Regions from separate parts of the Alteromonas sp. ABV2_168 genome, predicted to be linked through region 3. Evidence: predicted binding sites of a transcription regulator. Region 3 holds the regulator's gene; each other region holds the start of a gene.
The links. The regulator MetJ, encoded in region 3, represses methionine synthesis genes. The targets are predictions, from matches to a motif close to TAGACGTCTAGACGTCTA.
Positions count from the first base shown of each region.

Region 1: a site for MetJ is predicted at 1,387-1,404, ahead of metK (methionine adenosyltransferase). Genes of this name have one in related genera too.
Region 2: a site for MetJ is predicted at 1,555-1,572, ahead of metA (homoserine O-succinyltransferase MetA). Genes of this name have one in related genera too.
Region 4: a site for MetJ is predicted at 2,052-2,069, ahead of serA (phosphoglycerate dehydrogenase). Genes of this name have one in related genera too.

Region 1 covers NZ_JBSWYQ010000003.1:422,867-426,034, reverse strand. The annotation lists gene tkt (transketolase) at 1-1,096, opposite strand, end outside; gene metK (methionine adenosyltransferase) at 1,561-2,706, shown strand; gene ACXAH4_RS07440 (hypothetical protein) at 2,900-3,168, shown strand, end outside.
Region 2 covers NZ_JBSWYQ010000015.1:43,438-46,605, reverse strand. The annotation lists gene ACXAH4_RS19010 (chemotaxis protein CheW) at 1-487, shown strand, start outside; gene ACXAH4_RS19005 (chemotaxis protein CheW) at 505-993, shown strand; gene ACXAH4_RS19000 (DUF2802 domain-containing protein) at 1,032-1,514, shown strand; gene metA (homoserine O-succinyltransferase MetA) at 1,645-2,583, shown strand; gene ACXAH4_RS18990 (homocysteine S-methyltransferase family protein) at 2,587-3,168, shown strand, end outside.
Region 3 covers NZ_JBSWYQ010000003.1:57,608-60,775, reverse strand. The annotation lists gene ACXAH4_RS05845 (malic enzyme-like NAD(P)-binding protein) at 1-252, shown strand, start outside; gene ACXAH4_RS05840 (MFS transporter) at 350-1,558, shown strand; gene metJ (met regulon transcriptional regulator MetJ) at 1,607-1,930, opposite strand; gene metF (methylenetetrahydrofolate reductase) at 2,087-2,971, shown strand.
Region 4 covers NZ_JBSWYQ010000009.1:53,107-56,274, forward strand. The annotation lists gene ACXAH4_RS14000 (GAF domain-containing sensor histidine kinase) at 1-638, shown strand, start outside; gene ACXAH4_RS14005 (5-formyltetrahydrofolate cyclo-ligase) at 622-1,242, shown strand; gene rpiA (ribose-5-phosphate isomerase RpiA) at 1,302-1,961, shown strand; gene serA (phosphoglycerate dehydrogenase) at 2,100-3,168, shown strand, end outside.

The DNA of each region.
Region 1 (3,168 bases), 370 kb from region 3:
TCAGTGCATTCTGCGATGCTTTACGGGTTGCCGGAGCATCAGGATTAGCCTGCAGTTTCGCAATGTAAGCATCCGCTTTTTCAACGAAGTTAGCCGGTACATCACCATTTACACGGCGGCTGAATTCTGCTGCCAGTTCAGGGAACGCTTTTTCATAGGCTGCAAACGCTTCGTTCCAGTTCGCTTCTGCTGCACTGCCCTTCTCTTTGCCATCCCACTCAGCGTAAATATCCTGTGGTACTTCGAAGGCACCGTGGGTCCAGCCAAGTTCTTTGCGGGTTAATGCAATTTCGTCATCACCCAGCGGAGCGCCGTGACAATCTTCTTTACCTTGCTTGTTAGGGGAACCAAAACCGATAATGGTTTTGCAGCAGATTAGTGTAGGCTGTGTGGTATTCGCGCGGGCTTCATCAACCGCTTTACGGATTTGATCAGGGTTGTGACCATCAACACCGGCAATGACATGCCAGCCGTATGATTCGAAACGCTTCACGGTATCGTCGGTGAACCATCCCTCAACTTCACCGTCGATAGAGATGCCGTTGTCATCGTAGAACGCTACCAGCTTGCCAAGACCTAATGTGCCGGCTAACGAGCATACTTCATGAGAAATACCTTCCATCAGGCAGCCGTCACCCAGGAACGTGTAGGTATAATGGTCGACGATATCGTGGCCGTCCTGATTAAACTGTGCAGCCAGCACTTTCTCTGCCAGCGCCATACCTACGGCGTTGCTGATCCCTTGTCCCAGCGGACCGGTGGTGGTTTCAACACCCGGCGCATAGCCATATTCAGGGTGACCCGGGGTTTTAGAATGTAACTGACGGAAATTTTTCAGCTCTTCTAACGGCAGATCATAACCCGTGAGATGCAGCAATGAATAAAGCAGCATAGAGCCGTGACCGTTTGAAAGCACAAAACGGTCGCGGTTCGCCCAGTTGGGATTAGACGGGTTATGAGAAAGATAATCGCACCACAAAACCTGTGCGATATCCGCCATACCCATAGGGGCGCCCGGGTGGCCTGATTTGGCTTGCTGAACTGCATCCATGCTAAGTGCGCGGATAGCGTTGGCAAGTTCACGACGAGTTGGCATGCTAACTCCTTTAATAATTTGCTTAAAACTTTGACACTGACAACCCGGAGATTAATCCGGAAACGGATAGGAATTCCTGCTGCCGACTATGAATTTTCAAACTGGCGACTATTCTTACCTAAGCGCATAACCAGTTCAATGTGTTTTATACCGGGTGCACTTATCGAATTTAGTTAACTTATAACAATTATTCGGATAGTCGTTGCGCAAAACAGGTTCTCTGCTGACAGAAATCGTTTTTCGTCTTACTCACGTAATAACGAACCGGACTGTCAACGAAACGTAACAAATAGACTTTTAGACGTCCAGAAGTAAAGATGGTATTTTCATACGAACCCGGTACAATGCTGTTCATCGTCCGGGACGACAGAATATACCCGGGGGCGAACGAATATACCCAACCAGCCAGTCACTTAAGCTTATGATAGTGATGTATTGGTTAACCCAGAAATAACGGAGGATTTATGGCCGCACATTTATTCACATCGGAATCAGTCTCAGAAGGACATCCGGATAAAATTGCCGACCAGATTTCAGATGCTGTGCTTGACGCCATATTAGAACAGGATCCCAAAGCACGGGTTGCCTGCGAAACGTATGTAAAAACCGGTATGGTACTGGTAGGTGGTGAGATCACCACATCCGCCTGGGTCGATATTGAAGAATTGACCCGTCAGACGGTAAAAGAAATTGGTTACAACCACTCAGATGTAGGCTTTGATGCTGACTCCTGTGCTGTGCTGAATGCGATTGGTAAGCAATCTCCTGACATTAATCAGGGTGTTGACCGTGCCCGCCCTGAAGAACAGGGTGCCGGTGACCAGGGTCTGATGTTCGGCTATGCCAGTGACGAAACTGACGTATTAATGCCGGCACCGATCACCTATGCACACCGCCTGGTGCAAAAGCAGGCCGAAGTGAGAAAGTCCGGTCAGCTTGATTTCCTGCGCCCTGATGCAAAAAGTCAGGTGACTTTTATTTATGAGAACGACAAACCGGTGGGTATTGATGCCGTTGTTCTGTCTACTCAGCACAATGAAAAGGTCACCACAGAGCAACTTCGCGAAGCCGTTATGGAAGAAGTGATTAAGCCTGTACTGCCTTCGGAATGGCTGACCAAAAACACTCAATTCCACATTAACCCGACTGGTCGTTTTGTTATCGGCGGACCAATGGGTGACTGTGGTTTGACTGGCCGTAAAATTATTGTAGATACCTACGGCGGTATGGCCCGTCACGGTGGAGGTGCATTCTCCGGTAAAGATCCATCAAAAGTAGACCGCTCGGCGGCATACGCAGGTCGTTATGTGGCGAAGAATATCGTTGCAGCCGGTCTGGCGAAGCGTTGCGAAATTCAGGTGTCTTACGCTATCGGGGTAGCAGAGCCAACATCTATCAGTATCGAAACGTTTGGTACAGGTGTGGTTGATGAGAAAACACTGGTGGCACTGGTACGTGAACACTTTGACTTACGTCCTTACGGCCTGATCAAGATGCTTGATCTGGAACGTCCGATTTACCGTCCAACGGCTGCATACGGCCACTTCGGCCGTGATGAATTCCCATGGGAAGCCACAGACAAAGCAGAAGCGCTTAAAGCCTCTGTATAAAGACAAAAATAAAAGGTAGGCGGCATGTTCCCACATGCCGCTTTTTTTAATTTAAATTATTTTAAAAATAATTACATTTTCTCACTGGGATAATCATCCAAACCAACTACACTTAAGTATAAATCGCATTGCCTGCCCGATAATCAATCCCTAACTGAGCTGCAGACTCAGGCACACACATAGGAACCATGCCATGAAATACTTCTGGCTAGTGAGTTGTCTGACTTTATTAAGTACGCTGTGTCATGCAGGCGGCAGTGTGCTTTCTGATACGAAAAGAAGTCAGCCAGTATACGTTGCCTCCCCCTATCAGTCTGAAATTTCATTTCGCAGTCAGCGCCTGCCGGCCTGGCGATTTGGGGTGCGCTACAACCGCGAGCTGCCTTATCACGACCAGTGGGTTGACAAGATCAGTACATATCACTCAGTAGACTCCGTGAGGGTCTCGGCCAGCCGCTCTTT
Region 2 (3,168 bases), on a different contig from region 3:
GCCGGTCAAAACCACGCCTGTGAAAGACATGCTGGAAAATCGTTTTCAGGCATTGTTTTTTGAAGTGGCGGGGTTAACGCTGGCTGTACCGCTTATCACTTTAGGTGGCATTCACCGGATTGAAAAAGTGGGTGGGCTGATAGGAAAACCCAAATGGTTCAAGGGCGTAATGCTTCATCGTGATCAAAAAATAAACGTTGTCGATACTGCAATGTGGGTTATGCCAGAAAAATACGACCAAAATCTCGCAGAAACGCTAAACTATCAGTATCTTATTATGTTAGGGGACAGTTTGTGGGGCTTAGCCAGCGACAAACTGGTCAACACCGTTACATTGACCAGGGACGAGGTAAAATGGCGTGAGTCAGGAGGCAAGCGTCCATGGTTAGCGGGCATGGTAAAAGAAAAAATGTGTGCGTTAATAGACGTATATCAGTTAATCGCAATGCTAAATAGCGGCTTAGGCAGTAACGACCAGACGCCATAGCCCGGGGAGCCAGGTTCATGAATGACAAGAGCACAACGAATAACGCGCCGGATAACGATCAGGTGCTTCAGTGGGTTACCTATCGTTTAGGTGACGAAACTTACGGTATTAACGTAATGCAGGTTCAGGAAGTCTTACGCTATACCGAAATTGCGCCTGTTCCCGGTGCACCGGAATATGTGTTAGGCATTATCAATCTGCGTGGTAATGTTGTGACGGTTATTGATACCCGCGCCCGCTTTGGCCTTATGCCAACCGATATGACCGACAACACACGGATTGTAATTATTGAATCCGATGAGCAGGTTGTCGGCATCCTGGTAGACAGCGTTGCCGAAGTGGTTTATCTGAAATCATCTGAAATTGACAGTGCGCCTAACGTGGGTACTGAAGAGAGCGCCAAGTTCATTCAGGGCGTGAGCAACCGTGATGGTGAATTGCTGATTCTTGTAGATCTTAATAAGCTTCTCAGTGATGACGAGTGGGATGAACTGAGCAGTCTGTAATGTCATGCAGCGCCTGCTAATCCGGCGGGCGCTTGTCAATGCCTGTATCTTCGCTGCGCTGTTCAGCGCGCGCTATTATCAAAGGGAGAAAACACATCAATATGGACGTGCCGGCACTATCTTTACTCGCTGTTGCTACAGGGTTACTCGCCGTCATTGCTGTTATATGGATGTATTTTTTCTTCAACCGTCAGTTTAAACAACTCGACGATACTGTCCGCTATCAAAAAGAACACATCGATACCCTGCAACTGGAAATTAATGACCTGGAAAACCAGAACGGTGAAATGCAAACCCGTTCGATGGTACAGGGCAAACACATGCGGGAGCTGGCAGATCAATGCACACAACTCGAAAACCAGCTACGTGAAGTAAAAAGTCAGGACCCGTCCATGCGCTTATACACCCGCGCCGCTGAGCTGGTCAAAGCCGGTGCTGACGTCGAAGAGGTAATGCAAGCCTGCGACCTGCCCCGGGCTGAAGCTGAGCTGCTTATCAGCATGCATCGTCAGCGCAACTAAAGGTAAGTTCTCTCTTCTACCAGGGTTAGATTAATGCATTGAGCCGTTTAGACGTCCAGCCGTAAAGATGTTGACATCTATCGGGATTCAGCCACAATAACGTTATTATCCGTTAATTGTTGGAGCTGCCATGCCTATTTGTATTCCCGAACAACTTCCCGCGCAGGATGTGTTGTCAGGTGAGAATATCTTCACAATGGACAGCACCCGCGCAGCGACACAGGATATCCGCCCCATGGAAGTGGGGATCCTGAATCTCATGCCCAATAAAATTGAAACGGAAGTGCAAATCTTACGTTTGCTGTCTAACACACCTCTGCAGGTGAACGTGAACCTGATCCGCGTAGACAAATTAGCGCCAAAGCACACGCCACAATCTCACATGGACGCCTTCTATCACGACTTTTCTGAAATTGCTGATAAGAAATACGACGGTTTAATCGTGACAGGTGCACCGCTGGCTCACTTGCCTTATGAGGAAGTAAAATACTGGGATCAGATGACAGAAATTTTGGAGTGGGCGCAACGTAATGTGCAGTCCACACTCTATCTGTGCTGGGCGGCTCATGCAGCTATGTATCATTTTTACGGCGTGCAGAGAAAACTCAGGGAAACCAAACTTTCTGGTGTGTTTGAGCATAAAGTGCTCGACCCTTATAACGAGTTGCTGAGAGGTTTCGATCCGGTTTTTTATGCGCCTCATTCCCGTTTCGGGTATATTGACTCCGGTGAATATAACAGTGTTGAAGGTTTGAAGGTCATTACGGAATCTGATGAGGCGGGTGCATACACCATCGCATCTGAAGATAAGCGTATGGTGTTTGTTACCGGGCATCCTGAATACGATCCGGAAACTCTGCATGACGAGTATTTCCGTGATTTACAGGCGGATACCCATCCGGCAGTGCCGGCTAACTACTTTACAGACGATGACCCCGCAAAAGCGCCTTTGGTTCGCTGGCGCTCCCATGGTAGTCTGCTGTTCAATAACTGGCTGAACTACTATGTTTATCAGACAACACCTTATGATTTGAGTCAGCTGGCTGAGAAACCCCGGCCAAAGAGGTAATAAGTGACATCAGGTACAAAACAACAACTTCTGGATGCAGCGGCAAAGCGCGTTTTGATTCTGGACGGTGCCATGGGTACTATGATTCAGGAGCACAAACTGGAAGAAGCCGATTATCGTGGTGAGGCATTTGCTAACTGGCATTGCGATGTAAAAGGCAATAACGATTTGCTGGCGATTACTCAGCCGGACATTATTTATAATATCCATTGTGCTTATCTTGAAGCCGGTGCAGATATCATTGAAACCAATACGTTCAATGCTACCACCATCGCCATGGCTGACTACGACATGGAAGCGCAGTCGAAAGACATTAACCTTGCTGCTGCTAAGCTGGCCCGTAAAGCCTGTGATGAGTTTACTGCAAAAACACCGGATAAGCCCCGGTATGTGGCAGGGGTCCTCGGTCCCACAAATCGCACAGCATCGATATCACCAGATGTTAACGACCCCGGCAAGCGGAATGTAACCTTTGATGAGCTGGTAGAAGCCTACATCGAGTCCACAGAAGCGCTGTTAGATGGTGGTTCAGATATCATCTTAATAGAAACTATCTTTGATACCCTGAATGCCAAAGCGGCAGTA
Region 3 (3,168 bases):
ACCATTAATGACGAAATGAAAGTCGCTGCGGTTGAAGCATTACGTTCAGTATCGAAAGAGCCTGTACCTGAAGAAGTATTGAAAGCCAGTAAATCAGCATCGCTGACATTTGGTAAAGATTACATTATTCCTAAACCTATGGATCCCCGTTTGCTTCACCGTATTGCCAGTGCCGTAGCACAGGCAGCGATTGACTCAGGCGTCGCCGGTGTTGAATCCTTACCGGCAAAATACACGGGTAACAAAGACTGATTGAAGCATACTGACTTCATTTGTTACGGGCCGGTTATACTACCGGCCCGTTTTCGTTTATCTTCCCGCTTCCCCTAATCTGACGGACAAAGATTTCATGTGGTCAAAAGCACTTATCGGGCTCATCATCGGACGAATAGCTACCACGCTTATCGGCTCAACCATGGCAGTCAGTATAGGCTGGCATTTATACGAAGCCACCGGCGAGGCCTTTGACCTGGCACTGGTAGGCATTTTTCAGATTGTGCCGGTGATCAGTTTATTCCTCGTGGCAGGTTGGGCTGCAGACAACTTTTCCCGCAAAAGCATTTTATTAATTTCTGCCGGATTGCAGTTACTGGTGGTGCTGGCCGTCGCTTTGCTGATGAATCAGCCGGAACTGAATAAATGGGCGCTGTTTTGCTCGTTATCGGTATTGGGCGCAGGGCGGGCTTTCTTCGCACCGGCCATTCAGTCTGTGTTGCCGAATATCGTCAGCACCGATCATCTGGGGCGTGCGGTGGCTGCCATAAGCTCTATCTGGAATATCGCCTTAACCGTGGGGCCTTTCCTCGCCGGCGTGTTACTGGCGGCGCTCGACCGTCAGCTCTACTGGGTGCTCATCATTTTCGGCCTGTTTACGCTGGGTGGCTTTTCTTTATTGCCCGCTCTGAACATTCATTCAGAGCGCAAACTGGCACTTAAAGATATATTCAGCGGTGTGGAATACCTGATGCACAACAACGTTGTCCGCGGAGCGCTGTTTACTGATCTTGTGGTCATACTATGTGGCAGTGTCATGGCCATATTACCTGTGTTTGTGAAAGACGTCTTACATGAAGGTCCGGAAACTCTGGGTTTATTGCGGGCCATGCCGGCTGTGGGTGCGACGCTTATCGGTCTGACAATGGTACGACGTAAGCGGGCTATTGAACGCAATGGCCCGCTGCTGTTCTGGTCACTGATCATCTTCAGCTTTTCCATTATCGGCTTTGCCTTTTCACAGAACCTTTATGTGGCTTGCTTCGCTTTACTGATTTATGGCGGTTCAGACATGATAAGTGTGGTGATCAGAAGCTCAGTAGTACAAATTATGACACCGGACGCATTACGTGGCCGGGTGAGTGCAGTGAACTCCCTGTTCATCGCGTCTTCCAACGAACTCGGAGACTTCAGAAGTGGTTCGGTGACGGCAGCAGTTGGTCCGGTAGCCTGCGCGGTTGCGGGCGGAGTAATGAGCCTGGGTATTGTGCTCCTGTTCCGCTCAACTTTCAGGCCTCTATTCGAATTACAAAAAATCGAACCGCCCTCAGCCAGGCAAGACTAAGCTTGCCCCTGATACAAAAAAGCCAGAGTGATTTGCTCTGGCTTTACTTTATTCTTCTTCGTTGTCGGCGGTGGGGTCGATCCCCATCTCTTCCATCATTTTCCTTGCAACGGCAGGAACACGGTTAGGGTTATCTTTGCGCAAATCGTCGTCGTCAGGCAGCGGCTGCCCGGTGAAAGCATGAAGGAATGCTTCGCACAGTAACTCTGAATTCGTCGCGTGACGCAGGTTATTAATTTGTCTGCGGGTTCGCTCGTCTGTGAGCACCTTAAGCACATTAATCGGAATAGAAACAGTGACTTTCTTTACTTGTTCACTCTTTTTTCCATGCTCTGCGTAAGGGTGTATATACTTACCATTCCATTCTGCCATGTGAAATCTCGGACTGCCTGTTATTTTACTTTATAAGCGGAAATTCTAAACAATGTAGCGAAAAGGTCAATTAAGCCGTGTAAACCTCTTGACGTCCAGACATATATTAATTAGTTTAGACGTCTAAACGTCCAAAGAATTGAGTGAGTCAACAAAATGGTTTCCTATGCACAAGGTATCGACGCCTTAAACCAGTCATTGTCCGAATTGCGTGACATTGATGTCTCTTTTGAATTTTTTCCGCCTAACTCGGAAAAGATGGAACAAACGCTGTGGAAATCTGTTGAACGCCTGGCGCCTCTTAAGCCTTCTTATATGTCTGTGACCTACGGTGCAAACAGTGGTGAGCGTGACCGCACCCATGATGTTGTTAAACGCATTCAACAACAAACCGGTGTACAGGCAGCCCCTCACCTGACCTGCGTGGACGCAAGCCGTGATGAACTCAAACAAATTGCTCAGGAGTACTGGGATTCGGGTATTCGCCGTATTGTTGCTCTGCGGGGCGATTTACCGAAGGGCGTAGATAAAACCGAAATGTATGCCTCTGATCTGGTGGCACTGCTGAAAGACGTGGCAGACTTTGATATCTCCGTCGCCGCCTATCCGGAAAAACACCCGGAAGCGCCGAATGCCCAGTTCGACTTGCTTAACCTGAAGCGTAAAGCGGAAGCCGGGGCTTCTGAAGCAATTACTCAGTTCTTCTTTGACACCAGTGTTTACCTGCGTTTCCGTGACCGTGCTGCTGCAGCCGGTATCGATTTGGATATCGTCCCCGGGATCCTGCCGGTTACGAATTATCAGACACTGATTAAGTTTGCCGGTTTCACCAATGTTCACGTACCCGGCTGGCTGCACAAAATGTACGAAGGGCTTGATGACGATGATCAGGCAACACGTAATCTGATTGGCGCAAACATCGCCATGGAGCAAGTAAAAGTGCTGGCGAAAGAAGGGGTAAAACACTTCCACTTCTACACCCTGAACCGCTGCGAACTCAGCTACGCCATCTGCCACATGCTGGGCGTTCGCGCTGAATAGGCGGATTTCTCCCGGCATCTTCGCTGGGCGCGAAGGCCAGAGAAAAAACACGCCGGAACTCCATCCATGGAGGCTCGGCTGCAGCATCCCTGCTGCAGACGGTTTTTTCTCTGGCCTCCTCCCCCTTATCGCTACGATGCCTGGCAATTTACGCAATTTCGCCACCACGCCAGACATTACAATCTGCTGAGAAACCA
Region 4 (3,168 bases), on a different contig from region 3:
AGCTTATTATTTCAGTGCAGGACCATGGCCGTGGTATGAACCGGGACCAGTTAATGGAACTCTATGCAACCCCTGACGGCGAGCATGGCGAGGTGGTTGCCATATCCGGCTTGCGCCGTCTGGCTGATAATGTGAAAGGCCAGATTAAAGTGCGCAGTTGGCAGGGCCGTGGTACCTGTGTGACGTTTGCAGTGCCGGCGGACACGGCCGGAGAGAAGACTGGCGGGAATCAGGAGGATGCTGCGGGCAAGAGATTTGTCGCTCCGTTTATCAAAGACAACCCGGCAATACTGATTTTGTCAGCACAGGAAGATGTTTCAACAATCACCGTCATACTCAACCGCCTGAAGATTGATGCCGAAACGGAAAGTGATGTGAAGGAAGCCGCCCGAAAATTACAGGCGCGGCAATATGACCTGTTATTGCTGTCAGCGAAAGCGGTGACCAATGAAGAAATCACTCAGTTCAGACAACAGGACCCCTGTTTAGCTATAGTGGCTTTAACAGAAGATTTATTCACTGAAGACAAACAATTGCGGCAAACCGGCATTGATGCCGCCCTCACACTCCCTGTGAATAATGATACACTTTACGACACCTTAAGTTTCTTCTTATTACCCGATGGAAAAAATCAGTAGCGCAGGATTAACACGTCAGGAGTTACGCAAAGTACTGCGGTTACGCCGCAACAACCTGTCTGAAGAGACGCAGGCTCAGGCTCCTGAGCGCCTGAGCCGTGTCTTGACGACACTGCCGGAATGGCAACACGCCACACATGTTGCGGCATATCTGGCAAACGACGGAGAAGTCAGCCTTTCGGACACCATTACCACCGCCGCAGCCCAGAATAAAACCGTCAGCCTGCCGGTACTGCACCCGTTTAACCGTCAGCATCTGCTATTTTTGCACTATCATGACAACACCGTACTGGTGAGTAACCGCTTCAATATTGCTGAGCCTCAGTTACGCTGCCCTGATGTCATACCTTTTTCCCGTCATGATTTAATCCTGATGCCGCTCACCGGTTTCGACGAAAAAGGAAACCGGCTGGGCATGGGTGGCGGATTTTACGATCGTACGCTGGCTCCTTATCGCAACGCAGCTTCCCGTCCCCAGCTTGCCGGTATCGCGCATGATTGCCAGCAGGTTGATGCACTGCCGGTTGAACCCTGGGATTTCCCCCTGGATCTCATCATCACACCTTCCGGCGTAATACGGCCGGATAAGACTAATTGCCCTTAATTTCGTCTCCCATTCCTGCAGTTTTCAGTTAAACTTCTGCAAAACTTTGGAGAACCCCTATGGATCAGAACGCGAAGAAGAAAGCTGTAGCCGAAGCAGCCATAAAATATGTAGAGCCGGACACCATTGTTGGTGTGGGCACAGGCTCAACGGTTAATTTTTTTATTGATGCGCTGGCAGAAATTAAACACAAGATTGTTGGTGCAGTATCCAGCTCTGACGCATCAACAGAAAAACTTAAAGCCCACGGCATTGAAGTATTTTCGCTGAATGAAGTAGACAGCCTTTCTGTGTATGTTGACGGCGCTGACGAAGTGACAGAACACAAGCACATGATCAAAGGCGGCGGCGCAGCCCTGACGCGTGAAAAAATCGTCGCAGCGGTAGCGAAAACCTTCGTGTGTATTGTAGACGACACCAAACAGGTACCGGTACTGGGCAAATTTCCGCTTCCTGTTGAAGTCATTCCCATGGCGCGCTCTTACGTAGCCAGAGAGCTGGTAAAACTGGGAGGCGATCCGGTTTACCGTGAAGGCGTGGTGACTGACAATGGCAACGTGATACTGGATGTTCACAACCTGAACATAATCAATCCCCGGGAAATGGAAGATGCTATTAACAGTCTGGCGGGCGTAGTCACTAACGGTATTTTTGCTAACCGTGGCGCAGATATTGTGCTGGTAGCAACCGGTTCGGGCGTAATTACGGTCAGCGACTAAACTTAACCACCCTATCAGCAAGCCGGATATAAGGCTTGCTGAATGAAATAGCGCTTTTAACCAACAACGATATCTGTTATTTTGCCCATATAGACGTCCAGATGTCTTTTTGCAACCAACTATTCGAGATGTGAGGCAATGAGTAAAGTATCCCTACCCAAGGACAAGATCCGTATATTGCTACTGGAAGGCGTTCACCAAAGTGCCGTTGAAACCTTAAACAGTAACGGTTACACCAATGTTGAGTATCTGAAGACCTCCCTGTCAGAAGAAGATCTCATCGAAAAAGTGAAAGATGTTCACTTTATCGGAATCCGTTCACGAACTCAGATCACTGAGGCCGTGGTTCAGGCCGCTGAAAAGCTGGTTGCTGTAGGTTGCTTCTGTATCGGTACCAATCAGGTAGATTTAAAAGCCACTCAGTTTAAAGGCATTCCTGTATTCAATGCACCATTTTCTAACACCCGTTCTGTAGCAGAACTGGTGCTGGGCCAGTTAATTCTTCTTCTTCGCGGCGTACCGTCAAAGAATGCCAAAGCCCATCGCGGTGAGTGGGAAAAGAGTGCTGTCGGCTCGTACGAAGCCCGTGGTAAAACGCTGGGTATTATTGGTTACGGCCACATTGGTACACAGCTGAGCATTCTTGCTGAGCACCTGGGTATGCGCGTTCAGTTCTACGACATTGAAGACAAGCTGGTACTGGGTAACTCTGTGCAGGTGAAATCACTGGATACCCTTCTGGCGACATCTGACGTTGTTTCTCTGCATGTTCCTGAAACCCTGTCTACTAAAGACATGATTGGCAAAGCAGAACTGTCGAAAATGAAAAAAGGCGCCATTCTTATCAATGCGTCCCGTGGTACCGTTGTTGATATTGATGCACTGGTTGAAGCCATGGAAAGCGAACACCTTGCCGGTGCCGCTATCGATGTATTCCCGGTTGAGCCGAAATCGAATACTGAAGAATTCGAATCGCCGCTGCGTCAGTTTGATAACGTGATCCTTACCCCACACGTGGGAGGCAGCACACAGGAAGCGCAGGAAAATATCGGTATTGAAGTAGCCGGTAAACTGGCGAAATACTCTGACAACGGTTCAACTCTGTCTGCTGTGAACTTCCCTGAAGTATCCTTACCGGATCACCCCGGCCGTTCACGCTTACTGCACATCCACGAAAACCGTCCGGGTGTTCTGAACCAGATTAACC